DNA from 4 places in the Paenibacillus sp. FSL R7-0048 genome. Region 4 is predicted to be linked to each of the others. Evidence: riboswitches for the same ligand, from Rfam matches in the RefSeq annotation. Region 4 holds a riboswitch; each other region holds the start of a gene.
The links. Region 4 has a riboswitch for cyclic di-GMP ahead of NSQ91_RS03285 (transglutaminase-like domain-containing protein). Riboswitches for the same ligand answer to the same signal wherever they lie in the genome.

Region 1 (3,430 bases), 4.1 Mb from region 4:
CTAATGTATCTCACAGTATTTCGAAGGGCGATTTCACTAGCAGAGCGGACGAAAATGGCTCAATGGGTGACGTAAGCCGCTCCTTTAACACAATGATTGATAAGCTCAAGAAGATTCTGACCGATGCATCGCAGATCACCCGTCAAGTTATGGATGCAAGCCGCGGAATCGAAGATAAGAACCAGAACCTGAAAATTGTCATGGCACAAGTAGCCTCTTCTTCTACTGAGCTCGCTCTTGGTGCAAATGAAATATCTACGGATATCGCTGATATGACAGAATCCATTAAAGACATTGAGACCAAAGTATCCAATTATACGAACTCCACCAAAGAAATGAACAGACGTTCAATACATACCTTAGAACTTGTTGAGCAAGGGCGCCAATCCGTAGATACACAGGCTGAAGGCATGCGTAAAAACATAGAGGCTACACAAAAAGTGGCTGATACTATTGAAGCTCTCTCACAAAATGCCCGCGGGATTACGATGATCACCAAGACCATCACAGAGATCGCTGAGCAGACCAACCTGCTGTCACTGAATGCCTCCATCGAAGCTGCTCGTGCCGGAGAGCATGGTCGGGGTTTTGCCGTTGTAGCTCAAGAGGTCCGCAAGCTTGCTGAAGAATCTACGGCATCCACAAAAGAAGTATTCGGCTTGGTCCGCAGCATTGAGTCAGATATTAAACAAGCCATCGATAATATTGCCATCAATGAAGAGGTTGTGCAGGTTCAGAATGAAATGATCACTCAATCTGCCCATATTTTCGCACAAATTGTACAAAGCGTGCAGTACATTACCGAGCAAATCTCTTCATTCTCTGCGGAGAGTGATCTTATGCTAGAAAGTGCCTTGAAAATTTCCAGTGCAATTGAGAATATCTCAGCAATCACCGAAGAAACTGCTGCTGGCACGGAAGAGGTATCGGCGGCTATGAATGAACAGATTAATGCCCTGCAGTCTGTTGCAGAAGAAACGGAAAAAATGACCCAGGCCGTATTTAATCTGCAAAAAACCATTCATATCTTTAAATTCTAGTTCAAAACTATCAACTGCCACCTAAGCTGAGTCTTAGGTGGCAGTTTTTTTCGCGAGGCAAAACTTCATCTCTTGGACAAGACTTTCGTCAAATTTCGAGTTTTTTTAGCGGATTATGTTGACAAAAATTAATGAGGAATATATTGTAAAGGAAAATTATTCTTATCAACTATAAATTAATATTGGCAAAATCCTCGAAAGAGGATGACGCAAAACCATGGATCTACAGCCTCATTTTTTCGTTTGAGGCCATGATTGCCAGGTTGCAGAGGAACCAGGACGGCTGAACTATTGTTCAGTCTTAGCGGCGCCTTATGCCACCAACCTGTGCTTACTATAGAGCACAGGTTTTTACTTTTTGAGTATATTGATCTATCGTATCTATCCGGTAGATTAATAACTAATATATATCAAAAAACTTGTGAGGTGTTTCTTTTGAAGACAGTCGCAGATTACATGGCGGAAGCACTACGTAACCTTGGAGTCACCCATTCTTTTGGGATCATTGGCAAATCCATTTGTCCAATAGTTCTAAAGATGGTGGATTACGGTATTGAATTTATTCCCGGCAGACATGAAGCAAGCTCCGGATTCGAAGCAGCAGGGTATGCGCTGAAAACGGGTAACCTAGGCGTAGCATTTGGTACTTCGGGTCCTGGGGGAACTAACCTGCTTACAGCAGCAGCACATGCGAAAGCTAACAACCTACCTGTCCTATTTATTACCGGCCACCAATCCATTACAGAGCTTGGAATTCCTCAATGTCAGGACTCCACCTCTTTTCTGGCTGATTTAGCTGATATGTTCAGACCTGCCACCTTGTTCAGTAAATTGGTTGAACGTGGGGATCACTTTGGTACTATTTTTAATCATGCGATTTCTGTGGCCCTGACCAAACGGGGTCCTGTTCATCTTTGTATTCCTTTTGATGTACAAACTGAAGTATTGGAAGAATGCAATATAGTAATCCCAGAAAGAGAGTCTCTAATTAGTCAAGCTAATATCGATAGAGTCATCGATGCTATTCAAGCTGCTAAGAATCCTTTGATTATTGCGGGTAAAGGAATTAACCGCTCCGGAGCACATAAAGAGCTTGTTCAACTCGCAGAAACTTTTAATATTCCTGTAGTAACATCTCCTGGTGGAAAAGGGGCTATAGTCTGGGATCACCCACTCTATCATGGTCCTATTGGCGTTGGCGGTTCGACCCACGGGGACGATTTATTGAATAAAAGCGATTTATTTATAGTGCTTGGATCACGTTTAAGTGATATGACCATCTGTAATCTTAAACGGGAGAATCATCCAGCAACTTTAATTCAATTTGATATTGATCCAACCTTTGTCGGAAAAATACTATTGTCCAAAACGATACCGGTCACTGGGGACCTGCGCGATAATTTGGTGCACTGCCTAAATCATATTGACCCAAACACAATCACCAAACGTGAGGCTTTGGCCGATGCGGATTATTCAGAAGAGCTTCCAACCCTCAAGAATCTTTCCCTTGCTTCGGTAATGAGCACTTTAAGTGATTTGATCCCTTATAATAATTCAATTTTCGTTGATGATGGAAGTCATGGATTCCACGCTGCAAAATGGTACAAGGTTAAGAAACCGGGCAGCTTTGTTTTTGATGCGTATTTTGCTTGCATGGGTAATTCGATCGGCATGGCTATTGGTGCAAAAGTTGCTGCTCCTGAAGAAACTGTCCTCTGCATTACAGGTGATGGTTGTTTCATGATGCTCGGCGCTGAGATTAACACCGCTGTCTGCAAAGATATCCCTGTCATCTTTATCGTGGTCAATAATAAGCAACTAGATATGGCTCTTAAGGGTATGGAGAAAACCACAGGTCGTATCGATGGAACTCTATATGAAGTACCAATGGACGCCGTAAAATTCGCTGAATCTCTAGGTGCTAAAGGCTACAAATGTGAGACTGTGGATGAATTCACAGCTGCAATTAAAGATGCGGTAGCTCTAAACCATGTTGCCGTTATTGAACTACTAACAGACCGTGATGAAGTCCCTCCGACTGCACACCGTACTTTGAACCTAAACTAGGAGGCTAACCATGAAGGAAAATATCAACAGTGGTCTCAACCACTTCACGAATCTATCAGGAGACTATGGCGCAAAAGCACTAGCTCCAATTAAAGACCACTTCCCTGACTTGGCTGAATTTATTATGGGGAATGCCTATGGCGATATTTTTCAACGTAATACTATAGCCCCTGACTGGAAGGAAATCGCAGTCATTTCATCTTTAATTTCAATGGGTCAATTCGAACAGTTGGGCGTTCATTATGTCATGGCCCTTCGTGTTGGAGTTACCGTAGAACAGCTTAAAGGTATTCTATTACACTTAGTACCCGTTATAGGGGCAC
Region 2 (3,430 bases), 6.3 Mb from region 4:
AGTCACTTCATGTGCATAATAACTATTCATAGCAAATTCAGGAACGGTTATAATGTTCTTACCTGGACGCAATTGCACACCTCTAGCCCAAACATTCCAAGCGGCCTCTTGTTGAGAAAAGACTAAAGAAGGTAGCTTATCGTTAGAAGCTGCATCCACATAAACGTTGATCGTATCTCCAGGCATTGCAACGAGACCTGTAGGCTGGTTGTTCGTACCAAAACCAATTCTCAGGTTTTCCTGCGCATGCTTTTTCATATCTCCACGTTGTTCCGCCTCAATGATGGTGCCTTCGGTTTGAACTTCACCATTCACTAGCTTCTTAGCTAAATCCAAAGAATCTTTCAGGATTGGATAGAGCGGATGTACTTTTGCCGCTTCCTCTAGTGCATTGATTTTTGCAACGTTATTATAAGCAGGCACAACCGCACTCATCGTTCCATCTGTGAAAATACCATTTACAGCTTCGCTTACTTTATCTTCTGTATAAAATCTAAATTCAGCCGCAAAAGGTCTGTTGATATTAGCTTTTGTGAACTTAAATTTTAATCTTTTAAACTTCGTCGGTTCGAATTTAAATTCCAGAAAGTCATTGGTACTAATCGCGGTTCCGCTAGATACAAGTTGGAAGGTCTCTCCTTTACTCGTCTCTGATGCATAGATTTCAAAAGCCTCTGGGAATCCTTTGCGGTTATCTCTAGCCAAAAAAGCTACTCTGTCCAGCACTTCCGCTTGCGCTAGTTCAAACACAACTTCATTCGTGAAGCTTGCATCATTGTTTTTGTTCGTTTCCCAATGCGTAGTGGGCTGGTCATCCAGCATATATTCAGGCTTCGTACCTGAGTAGCTTCCACCGTTCACCGTTACTTTTGATACGTTTGCATTCGGCATTCTATAAGCTTGGCTATAGGCATTTTCATAGGCTGTTCCATACCCTTTTAGCTTCGAAACCTTGGCTGCCGTTGCCTCTACCTGATGGTTCTCCAAAAGGATCTTTGCATTCTCTATCTCTTCTTTAAACTGCGCATACAGTGGATGTGCCTGCACTTCATTCTCTAAAGCTGTTAATTTCTCTGTCGTATTAAAGGCAGCACTAACTTGGCTCAAGGTATCATCTGTAAATAAATTTTTCATTTTAGCAGAGACACTATCCTCTTTATAAAAAGAAAACTCAGCCGCACTCGCCCAATCTTGGTTCGCTTTTTTGAAGACAAATTTAAGTCTCTTAAAAGCCGTAGGTGCGAACTGAATCTCCACTACATCACCGGTTGAGCCTGTATACTCTCCAGAAGACACGAGCGTAAAATCACCCCCATCGGTAGTGGAACCATAGATCTCAAATTCTTGAGCAAAACCTTTACCTTTCGCACCGGATTGCCTAGCCGCGTATACCATTCTATTTAATTCAGTGGACTCATTGAAAACAAACACAACCTCATTCGTAAACGTTGAACTATTCGGTTTGCCAGTCTCCCAATGCGTGCTCATATCCCCATCCATAGCCTTAGCTATAGGCGAGCCTGAGTAGTTGCCACCGTTATTTGTGATGGATTTAATATTTGCTGGATTCATTCTAAAAACCTCATTATAGGCATTTAGAGCATCCTTGCCGTACAGCTCAAACGGAATAACCGAAGCGTTGCTTAATAAGTTAACCTTACTTTGCGCCACTGTTTTTGTTACATTTACCTTGCTTGCCTCACTTGCTAAAGCATAACCTGCCTCACACGAAAAACTGGCCAACATGGCCGCCGATGTAGCGATCGCAATCATTTTCTTCATCTCTTCTTACCCCCAGATGTCATATGAATCTCTCCAGTGCCCAAAAATGGGCACAAAAAAAACTACCCCAAAAGAGTAGCTTGATTGCGTATAAAGTCGCCTAAAAATTAAGACTTAATTTTTATTAAACCTTAACAAGCATAAACGCCTTCGGCGTCCTTATAAGGACGGTAAGCGTTTAAGCGAGAAATATAAGATATTAAGTATAGTTTTATAACTTATACTTTCTTATATTTTAACAAAAAGCGTTACACACTCTTTGGCAGCTGGCTGACAATAGTTATGATAACCTTAGTCCCTATAGCTTTGCGTCCCTACATTTCCATAGGTTTGCCTATGAAGTTTCGAATACATTCAAAGAGTAACATAAGCCTAGATCGGATCGCATGATTAATTGGTATGAAATGAGTATAGGTAATTGCAATTAGTTTTTCTTATGTGATAGATATTATTTATCGACTATCCCGGAAGAGAAGGGCATCCTTTAGGACTGTAGGTCTACTTAACTCTCCGATCCAAACAAACCCCGGAACCAATTCCACACATCGCCCGTGACGGGAATTAATCCGAAACCATGTTCGCCAACTGCGATTACACCATATGCCCATTGTCCGATAGCTATGGCACCCCCAGCGATCCTGCCTATCGCTATCGCACCAAACGCCGTATCCCCTATGGCGATGGCCCCCAACGCTTTTTCCGCGATTGCGATCGCTCCTACAGCCACGCCTGCAATCGCAATCGCTCCCACTGCGAAGCCAAGCCAGCTAAGTGCTATTGCTCCGATCGCTAACCACATTCCCAGTGATATTGCTCCTAAGGATAATACGCCCACGCTTATCGCACCTATGGAAATCAATCCGACAGCTACATCTCCAATAGCGATTAATCCAACGGCTGTCTTCACACGGGGTTTACCTCCACGACCATACGCTTGACCTGAGTATCGCCCTAGATTACTGCGAATACTGATGACCGGAAATGAGGGAGAAGGCCATTGATAATCAATCTCTCGTCCATCAAAGCCCCTAGAATCTGCCCAGCGCGTTACAAATTGATGCCATTTCATATCCATCCCGTCCCCCTTTTCAAATTACCTAAATTATACAACCCCGGGGGTTGGCTGTACTCAGACTCTGACCTGAAATTCATCTCATCCTCTGGACGGATATATACTCATTAGGATTACTGTTTGGGAATAGGATCAGGCTTTCCAAATAAATAACCCTGAAACAACTGATAACCACTCTGCTTAAGCCATTCAAAGTCCTCTCTAAACTCCACACCTTCTGCTAAAGGAACGGATTGGATTTCTAAAGCTTTTTCTAAAAATTGCTTTGCTATTTTCTGTTTGTTCAGATCGCTGGACACACCCTGAACATATTTCATATCCAGCTTCATGTAATGGGGTTTAAGCTCCAATAACATCTCGATCGTGCTGAAGCCCTCACCAACATCATCTAAAGCGTATTCAAATCCCCGATCCTTGTAATATGTCAAAATAGCTTTCAAATGAGCGAGATCATCCACTTTCTCCGTCTCAACAACTTCAAAGACAAAAAGAGAAGGATCGACGCCTAATTGATTGGCCAGTTCAACGGTTGATCTTAAGCAGAACTCTGGAGCGTAGATCGACGTTGGGATAAAA
Region 3 (3,430 bases), 300 kb from region 4:
ACCGTCAATAACGCTACTGGTGAAGCTGTTTATCGCACTAAAGGCGATAACAACGACGCGCCCGACATGAACCCTACCAGTTCTGTGAATGTTGTAGCTCAGTATACCGGGGTCACTGTACCCTATGTCGGTTACGCTATGAATTTCGCGGTTTCCAAAGCTGGAAGTGTAGTCCTCATGATCGTGCCTGGCTTGATGCTTCTGCTCTATGCTCTGTATACCTCTTGGAAGGCTGTAGCTGCATTAGAAAAGAAAAATGCTGCCCTACTGCCAGCCTCACCGCCCCCAACAGAAACACAGCCCTAAGTTGATTGTCCACTTCCGCTTACGAACCGGAAGATACAATATATAAATTTTATAAAAAATTCAAACACAAATTTGAGGAGGAATTTTATTATGGGTATCAAGAAAACATTGGGTCTTGGCGTAGCATCTGCAGCACTGGGTTTATCATTAATCGGCGGAGGAACCTTCGCATACTTTAGCGACACTGCGCAAAGCACAGCTACATTCGCAGCGGGCACGCTCGATCTGAACTCCGACCCTTCTGTCATCGTTAATATTCCTAACCTGAAACCAGGTGATACGGTAACTAAATCCTTCAAATTGAAAAACGATGGTTCGCTCGATATCGGATCTATTATTCTGAATACATCGACTCAAATCACGGATGCTAAAGGAGATAACTACCTGGATTTAGCCGAGTTCATTAAAGTTAAATTCCTTAGAAATAATGATAAAGGAGTACCTATCGTCTCTCCTGAAAATGTAGTTTATGAGACTACACTTGCTGCTTTAAAAAGTCAGCATCCGGATCTCGTAAAAAATACAGGTTGGGATCAACTCTTTACCGAAGCATCCGGTATTAAAGCCGGTACCAACGACAGCTTCTCCGTCCAATTCGAATTTGTGGAAAATAACCAAGATCAAAATATTTTCCAAGGCGATAGCTTAACACTGACTTGGGATTTCGTAGCTAAACAAGGTGCGAAAAAAGACTACTAAGATCAATAAAGTAATTTAATAAAATACTCGAAGAGCAGCAGATCCTGAATCCGGCCACGGATAAGCAGATTGCTGCTCTTCTCTTTACAATAAACTTTGTCCGATTTATTGATATTTGCTATACTAATAACAAAAATTACGGAGGGGCGTCAGCATAGTGCCACAGAATATGGGCCAACGTATCCAGCAGCTCCGCCTAGACAAGGGTTTCTCCCTATCTGAGCTTGCGGACAGAGCAGATGTGGCTAAGTCGTATCTTAGCAACGTGGAGAGAAACATCCAATCCAATCCATCCATCCAGTTTATCGAAAAAATCGCTGACGCGCTTCAGGTATCCATTCATGCCCTACTCTATGGAGAACCCAATGATGCAGAGGAATCACATTTAGATTCGGAATGGTTCCGATTGGTGCAGGAAGCTATGGACTCAGGCATTAGCAAACGCGAATTCAAAGAATTTCTGGACTATCAGAAATGGAAGCTCGATCAAAAGGATTAATACTTCCTACTAATCTGGTACGATCCTCTCTTCTACTAAATCATATCGAAAAAGGACACAGCGAAGAACCGCTGTGCCCTTTTTCGATATGTAACCCCTCTAATGTATTACTGCACGATCTGCACAGTTTTCTCATGAAAGAACTGGCGGATTTCATCTGCCTTAATGCCAGCCTTCTTAGCTGCTAATAATAAATGTACCCACTCTTGATCCAGATCAATAAACTGCTGTTCTCTGTTGCTACCCTGGTTGGACTTTTCCAAAAAATCTCCCCCTAAGATTTTACGTCCCCAGGCAATCCGGCTGTCATAGTATCTCTACCTTAGACCCGCGACTTTGTGCCCCTGCCTTTCGGCAAGTTTACCTTTTACTGGACCCTTTTCACGAAAGGATCTGCTTAAAAAACTATAAAATTACTATCTGCAATAACATTATACAAAAAGAAAGCGGAAAAGTGTGTCGATTCCTGGTTACTTTCTATTTTAAAAACGAAAAATAAAAGATTTTTTTTCAAAGATCTTGTCCGATTATCACGATACTCGTCCGTTACATAAAATAAATTGTACTAGCAAAATAAATATTTACTGACCTAATAGTTAAAAATAAGGATAATAGAATCATTTTAATAGGCCTTTAGAATGGGTAATGAGAAGAAACACCCTTCTTTTCATTAGAACAAGCTAACCCATACCATTTTGCGAACGTATTGGACGAAAGAATGAATTGATTACAGTGGCCGAAAGTAGCACAATAAGATGAGAAATGAAACCGCAATCATCACAGCTCCAGTAAGCGTTGACACAAAATGTCACGTATGGAGTTCATCCGTTAAGGAGGATGTATTCATGGCAGCCAAAGAGCCCTATAACGAATCCATTTGGAGTAAGTATTACGGACCCAATTTAGGCTACATTCAAGAAAGATATGAACAGTTTGTGAAAGATCCCTCCACCGTAGAAAATAATTATCGCGAGCTTTTTACAAATTCGGGACCTCCTCCCCTAACTCCGGATAGCGAACCGGCTCCTCAGCCGCGCATCTCGGGAGACACCGAATGGCTTAGAAAAGCAGTAAGAGCTTCCAAGCTAATCGCCAATATTCGTATATATGGCCATATGGCCGCTGAAATTGATCCGCTGGTACGCGATCAGAATCCCATGGCAAAATATCTTGAGCTTGAAACCTATGGGCTGACCCGCGAAGACCTGATCGCACTGCCTGCCACGCTTATATGGGAAAATGCGCCGAATGATGTGCATACCGGATGGGATGCCGTGCAACGTATGCGTCAGGCATACACCAAGACTATCGCCTATGAATTCGGGCATGTGCATGAAGAAAAAGAACTGCAATGGCTAAATAGACAGGCAGAATCCACCAGCTCACCAGCACCCCTAAATAATACAGAACGCAAAGAGCTCCTGAACCGCCTGATTCAGGTAGAGCAATTTGAAACCTTCCTCCACAAGACTTTTGTAGGTCAGAAGCGTTTCAGTCTTGAAGGCAATGATGCTCTTGTGCCGATGTTAGATGAAATCGTACGTGCTGCTGCACATGACGGTGCGGAGCATATTTTGATGGGCATGGCGCATCGCGGCCGCCTCAACGTTCTTGCACATATTTTGGGCAAACCTTATGATATCATATTTTCAGAGTTTCATCATTCTCCGAACAAGGAGCTTTTCCCTTCCGAAGGCTCCACAGGCATTAACTATGGTTGGACAGGTGATGTGAAATACCATCTCGGTGCAGACCGTGCTGTCCGTGAAGGAGAAACCGTACGCACAAGAATAACACTAGCGAATAACCCAAGTCACTTGGAATTCGTCAATCCTGTCGTGGAAGGTTTCACTCGTGCCGCACAAGAAGATCGGAGCACTGCAGGACTGCCGAAGATTGATACCAGTAAAGCTATGGCGGTGCTGA
Region 4 (3,430 bases):
TTCAGTCTTGCGACCGTACTCCCCAGGCGGAGTGCTTACTGTGTTAACTTCGGCACCAAGGGTATCGAAACCCCTAACACCTAGCACTCATCGTTTACGGCGTGGACTACCAGGGTATCTAATCCTGTTTGCTCCCCACGCTTTCGCGCCTCAGCGTCAGTTACAGCCCAGAAAGTCGCCTTCGCCACTGGTGTTCCTCCACATATCTACGCATTTCACCGCTACACGTGGAATTCCACTTTCCTCTTCTGTACTCAAGCCACCCAGTTTCCAGTGCGACCTCAGGTTGAGCCCAAGGTTTAAACACCAGACTTAAATAGCCGCCTGCGCGCGCTTTACGCCCAATAATTCCGGACAACGCTTGCCCCCTACGTATTACCGCGGCTGCTGGCACGTAGTTAGCCGGGGCTTTCTTCTCAGGTACCGTCACTCCGGTAGCAGTTACTCTACCGGACGTTCTTCCCTGGCAACAGAGCTTTACGATCCGAAAACCTTCATCACTCACGCGGCGTTGCTCCGTCAGGCTTTCGCCCATTGCGGAAGATTCCCTACTGCTGCCTCCCGTAGGAGTCTGGGCCGTGTCTCAGTCCCAGTGTGGCCGTTCACCCTCTCAGGTCGGCTACGCATCGTCGCCTTGGTGGGCCGTTACCCCACCAACTAGCTAATGCGCCGCAGGCCCATCCCTCAGTGACAGATTGCTCCGTCTTTCATTCTTCTCTCAGGAGAAAAAAGAAATTATCCGGTATTAGCTACCGTTTCCGGTAGTTATCCCAGTCTGAAGGGCAGGTTGCCTACGTGTTACTCACCCGTCCGCCGCTAAGTTATTTTGAAAGCAAGCTTTCAAAATAACTCCGCTCGACTTGCATGTATTAGGCACGCCGCCAGCGTTCGTCCTGAGCCAGGATCAAACTCTCCAATTAGTATTGAAAAGAGCGATATGCTCATTTTGAAACATCTGACGAGAAAATTAATTCTCTAATTTTGGATTTCACTTACGTGATTTCCTACTCACTCGTTGTTCAGTTTTCAAAGATCAAGTTCTCGTTGGCGCCGTTTAATGTCTCAGCAGCAACTCTTATAATATATCATGTTGTTTTCAGAAATGCAAGCTTTATTTTTCGAAGCTTTTTATCAGCCTCGTCTATATCGCCTGTACGCTGTCTAACAACGCTTACCTATAATACCCCAACTATTAATAGAAAAGCAACCCCTAATATAAAAATAAACAACTGGCTTAATAATTAAGCCAGTTGTTTATTTAATAGAGTTATGTTTCTAGCGACGAACTTAATAGTATTTTGCCGCAGTATATTTGCTTGAGGCTTTAATTAAATCGGTTTTCTTATCACTCTTTGCAAGTCCTGCATCCACTGTAGTATCAATGGTAACCCACTTCCCATTAAGCAACACTTCGTTCCATGCATGATATTGCGTAACGTAGCTTGTATTTCCCATTACCAACTTAGCAGGAACATCTACACTCCGCAGCATTGCGGCAAAAAGAGAAGCGTAATCATAGCAAATCCCTTTTTTAGTAGTCAATGTCTTATCGATGCTTGGAATATAATCAGTAGTTACACTATTAGCAAGAGAGTAATCATATTGTACATTCGCAACTACATAGTTATAGATCGCTTTAACTTTCTCTTCGTCTGTTGTTTTGCCTTGTACTAATTGTTTAGCTTTGACAATCGCTTTATCAGAAGAACTCCATTTCACATTCTGTACGGAGCCCAAATATACGGAATTCGAATCACTCATGGTTACGTCTACTACTTCGGAATATAACGCTTTGTATTTATTGCCGGTTGTATTCTCCAGAACAGAAACCTTATAAGTCCCATTTCCTTGTTGCAAAGGGAAGTCCTCAGCTTGTCCAGAAGCATACAAGTTATATGTATAGCTGCTGTTATCTTTGGTGATCATGAGTTTGATTCTTTTATCTTTCGGAATATCATAGTTAATACCAATAACACCTTGAGCCACTTTGGATGTAATCAACCAGCTGGCATCTGCACTTGCAGCTTGAGCTGTACTTACCGGAACTGAAGTCATTAGGACGAACAACGCCACCAGCATAAAATAAACCTTTTTCACGGATAAAACTCCTTTCGGTAGCTGGCTGCCATCCTTTCGGGAAGGCCCTTTAGCTTTGCGTCCCTACCTTTCGATAGGTTTGCCGTTATCGTATAAGCTCTATCTGTTCTAGCTTTACTAGATATAATTGATAGAATCCATTTGAAACAAAAAAAGCCTCTTCATTCGGTAGCTGGCTGCCATCCTTTCGGGAAAAGGCCCTTTAGCTTTGCGTCCCTACCTTTCGGAAGGTTTGCCGTTATCGTGTTTAGCTTTCATAGTATAATACTATCATATTTATAGTTGTGAACAAGACCTAATTTACTAGATTACCCATTATTTTATAAATATCTCCCGGTATTTGTGTTTTCTTGTCATTCACTATTCTCCTTTTGTTAATTTGGCATGAACAATCAGCCGATGCGTTGGATTCACTAGCGGATCACATGTAATCAGAGTAAGAATCTTATCCTTGTCATTCCCGTCAAGAACGGAGACATCACTCGGATCTACAACAGAAATATCATACACCTCATAGTTAAACACCTGATCACTAGTCTTTACCGTGATGACATCCCCCACAACAACCTCATTCAATCTGTTAAACAAACGACCCGTAGTTCGAGCCCGATGCGCCGCGATTGCAGCATTCCCGATCTCTCCAAGGGGTGCCGTTTCTTTCATATGGGCTGCAGCATGTTTCATATTAGCTTTTGTAGCCCCTTCTAATACAGGCAGCTTCAAATCAATCTTATCGATTTCAATTAGTGCGATTACTTTGCCACCGACTTCAATCTCCGGTTCAGGCTTTTCTGTCTCTTGGGGTTGGGGCTGTGCCTGGGCATCCAGAACCGATTCCTCTGCTAACAGCTGAGTAACTTCAGCATACCTGCTCCTCAGATCTGACTGGGGAGTACTATCGGCAGTGCTTAGTTCAGCCGCTTCTAATAACTTCTCCTGCTGCCTGTCGTTGTACCACTCGTTAGCTGTCGGATATAACATGATAAGTATCCCAGCCAGTATGAGTAGATAGGAGAATTTACGCAATGTTATTCACCTCCGTATATTGTTTCTATGGTTATATACAAATCAAGCAGAAACAGCTACTTGCCTTTAAGCATAGCAACTCCTTCTGCCTGAAATTAATGTTTAAAATACCCATTTACGACTTCCAAAGAAATTGATGATCACCGTGATAAAGGTAACCAGCACCTTGGAGATCAAGACTTGAATACCTAGTTTGTCTGTCAACAGATGCATTAACAGCAGTGATATTCCGAGCACTACCAGATTCAGCACGATAAACTTGACCAGCTGTACGCGGTCGAAGCCTTCTTTATTCCCCCGGTTGCGA

Region 1: another riboswitch for cyclic di-GMP. It lies ahead of NSQ91_RS21760 (thiamine pyrophosphate-binding protein); the one in region 4 lies ahead of NSQ91_RS03285 (transglutaminase-like domain-containing protein).
Region 2: another riboswitch for cyclic di-GMP. It lies ahead of NSQ91_RS31100 (NPCBM/NEW2 domain-containing protein); the one in region 4 lies ahead of NSQ91_RS03285 (transglutaminase-like domain-containing protein).
Region 3: another riboswitch for cyclic di-GMP. It lies ahead of NSQ91_RS01975 (anti-repressor SinI family protein); the one in region 4 lies ahead of NSQ91_RS03285 (transglutaminase-like domain-containing protein).

Annotation. Positions count from the first base shown of each region.
Region 1 covers NZ_JBBORF010000001.1:4,861,498-4,864,927, forward strand. The annotation lists gene NSQ91_RS21755 (methyl-accepting chemotaxis protein) at 1-1,040, shown strand, start outside; cyclic di-GMP riboswitch class I at 1,215-1,311, shown strand; gene NSQ91_RS21760 (thiamine pyrophosphate-binding protein) at 1,467-3,107, shown strand; gene NSQ91_RS21765 (carboxymuconolactone decarboxylase family protein) at 3,118-3,430, shown strand, end outside.
Region 2 covers NZ_JBBORF010000001.1:7,031,374-7,034,803, forward strand. The annotation lists gene NSQ91_RS31100 (NPCBM/NEW2 domain-containing protein) at 1-1,782, opposite strand, end outside; cyclic di-GMP riboswitch class I at 2,041-2,127, opposite strand; gene NSQ91_RS31105 (hypothetical protein) at 2,285-2,857, opposite strand; gene NSQ91_RS31110 (EAL domain-containing protein) at 2,968-3,430, opposite strand, start outside.
Region 3 covers NZ_JBBORF010000001.1:452,330-455,759, reverse strand. The annotation lists gene sipW (signal peptidase I SipW) at 1-306, shown strand, start outside; gene NSQ91_RS01985 (TasA family protein) at 397-1,005, shown strand; gene NSQ91_RS01980 (helix-turn-helix domain-containing protein) at 1,175-1,504, shown strand; gene NSQ91_RS01975 (anti-repressor SinI family protein) at 1,612-1,767, opposite strand; cyclic di-GMP riboswitch class I at 1,795-1,879, opposite strand; gene NSQ91_RS01970 (2-oxoglutarate dehydrogenase E1 component) at 2,350-3,430, shown strand, end outside.
Region 4 covers NZ_JBBORF010000001.1:755,224-758,653, reverse strand. The annotation lists rRNA gene NSQ91_RS03290 (16S ribosomal RNA) at 1-920, opposite strand, end outside; gene NSQ91_RS03285 (transglutaminase-like domain-containing protein) at 1,288-2,097, opposite strand; cyclic di-GMP riboswitch class I at 2,111-2,191, opposite strand; cyclic di-GMP riboswitch class I at 2,262-2,344, opposite strand; gene NSQ91_RS03280 (class D sortase) at 2,458-3,123, opposite strand; gene NSQ91_RS03275 (GtrA family protein) at 3,226-3,430, opposite strand, start outside.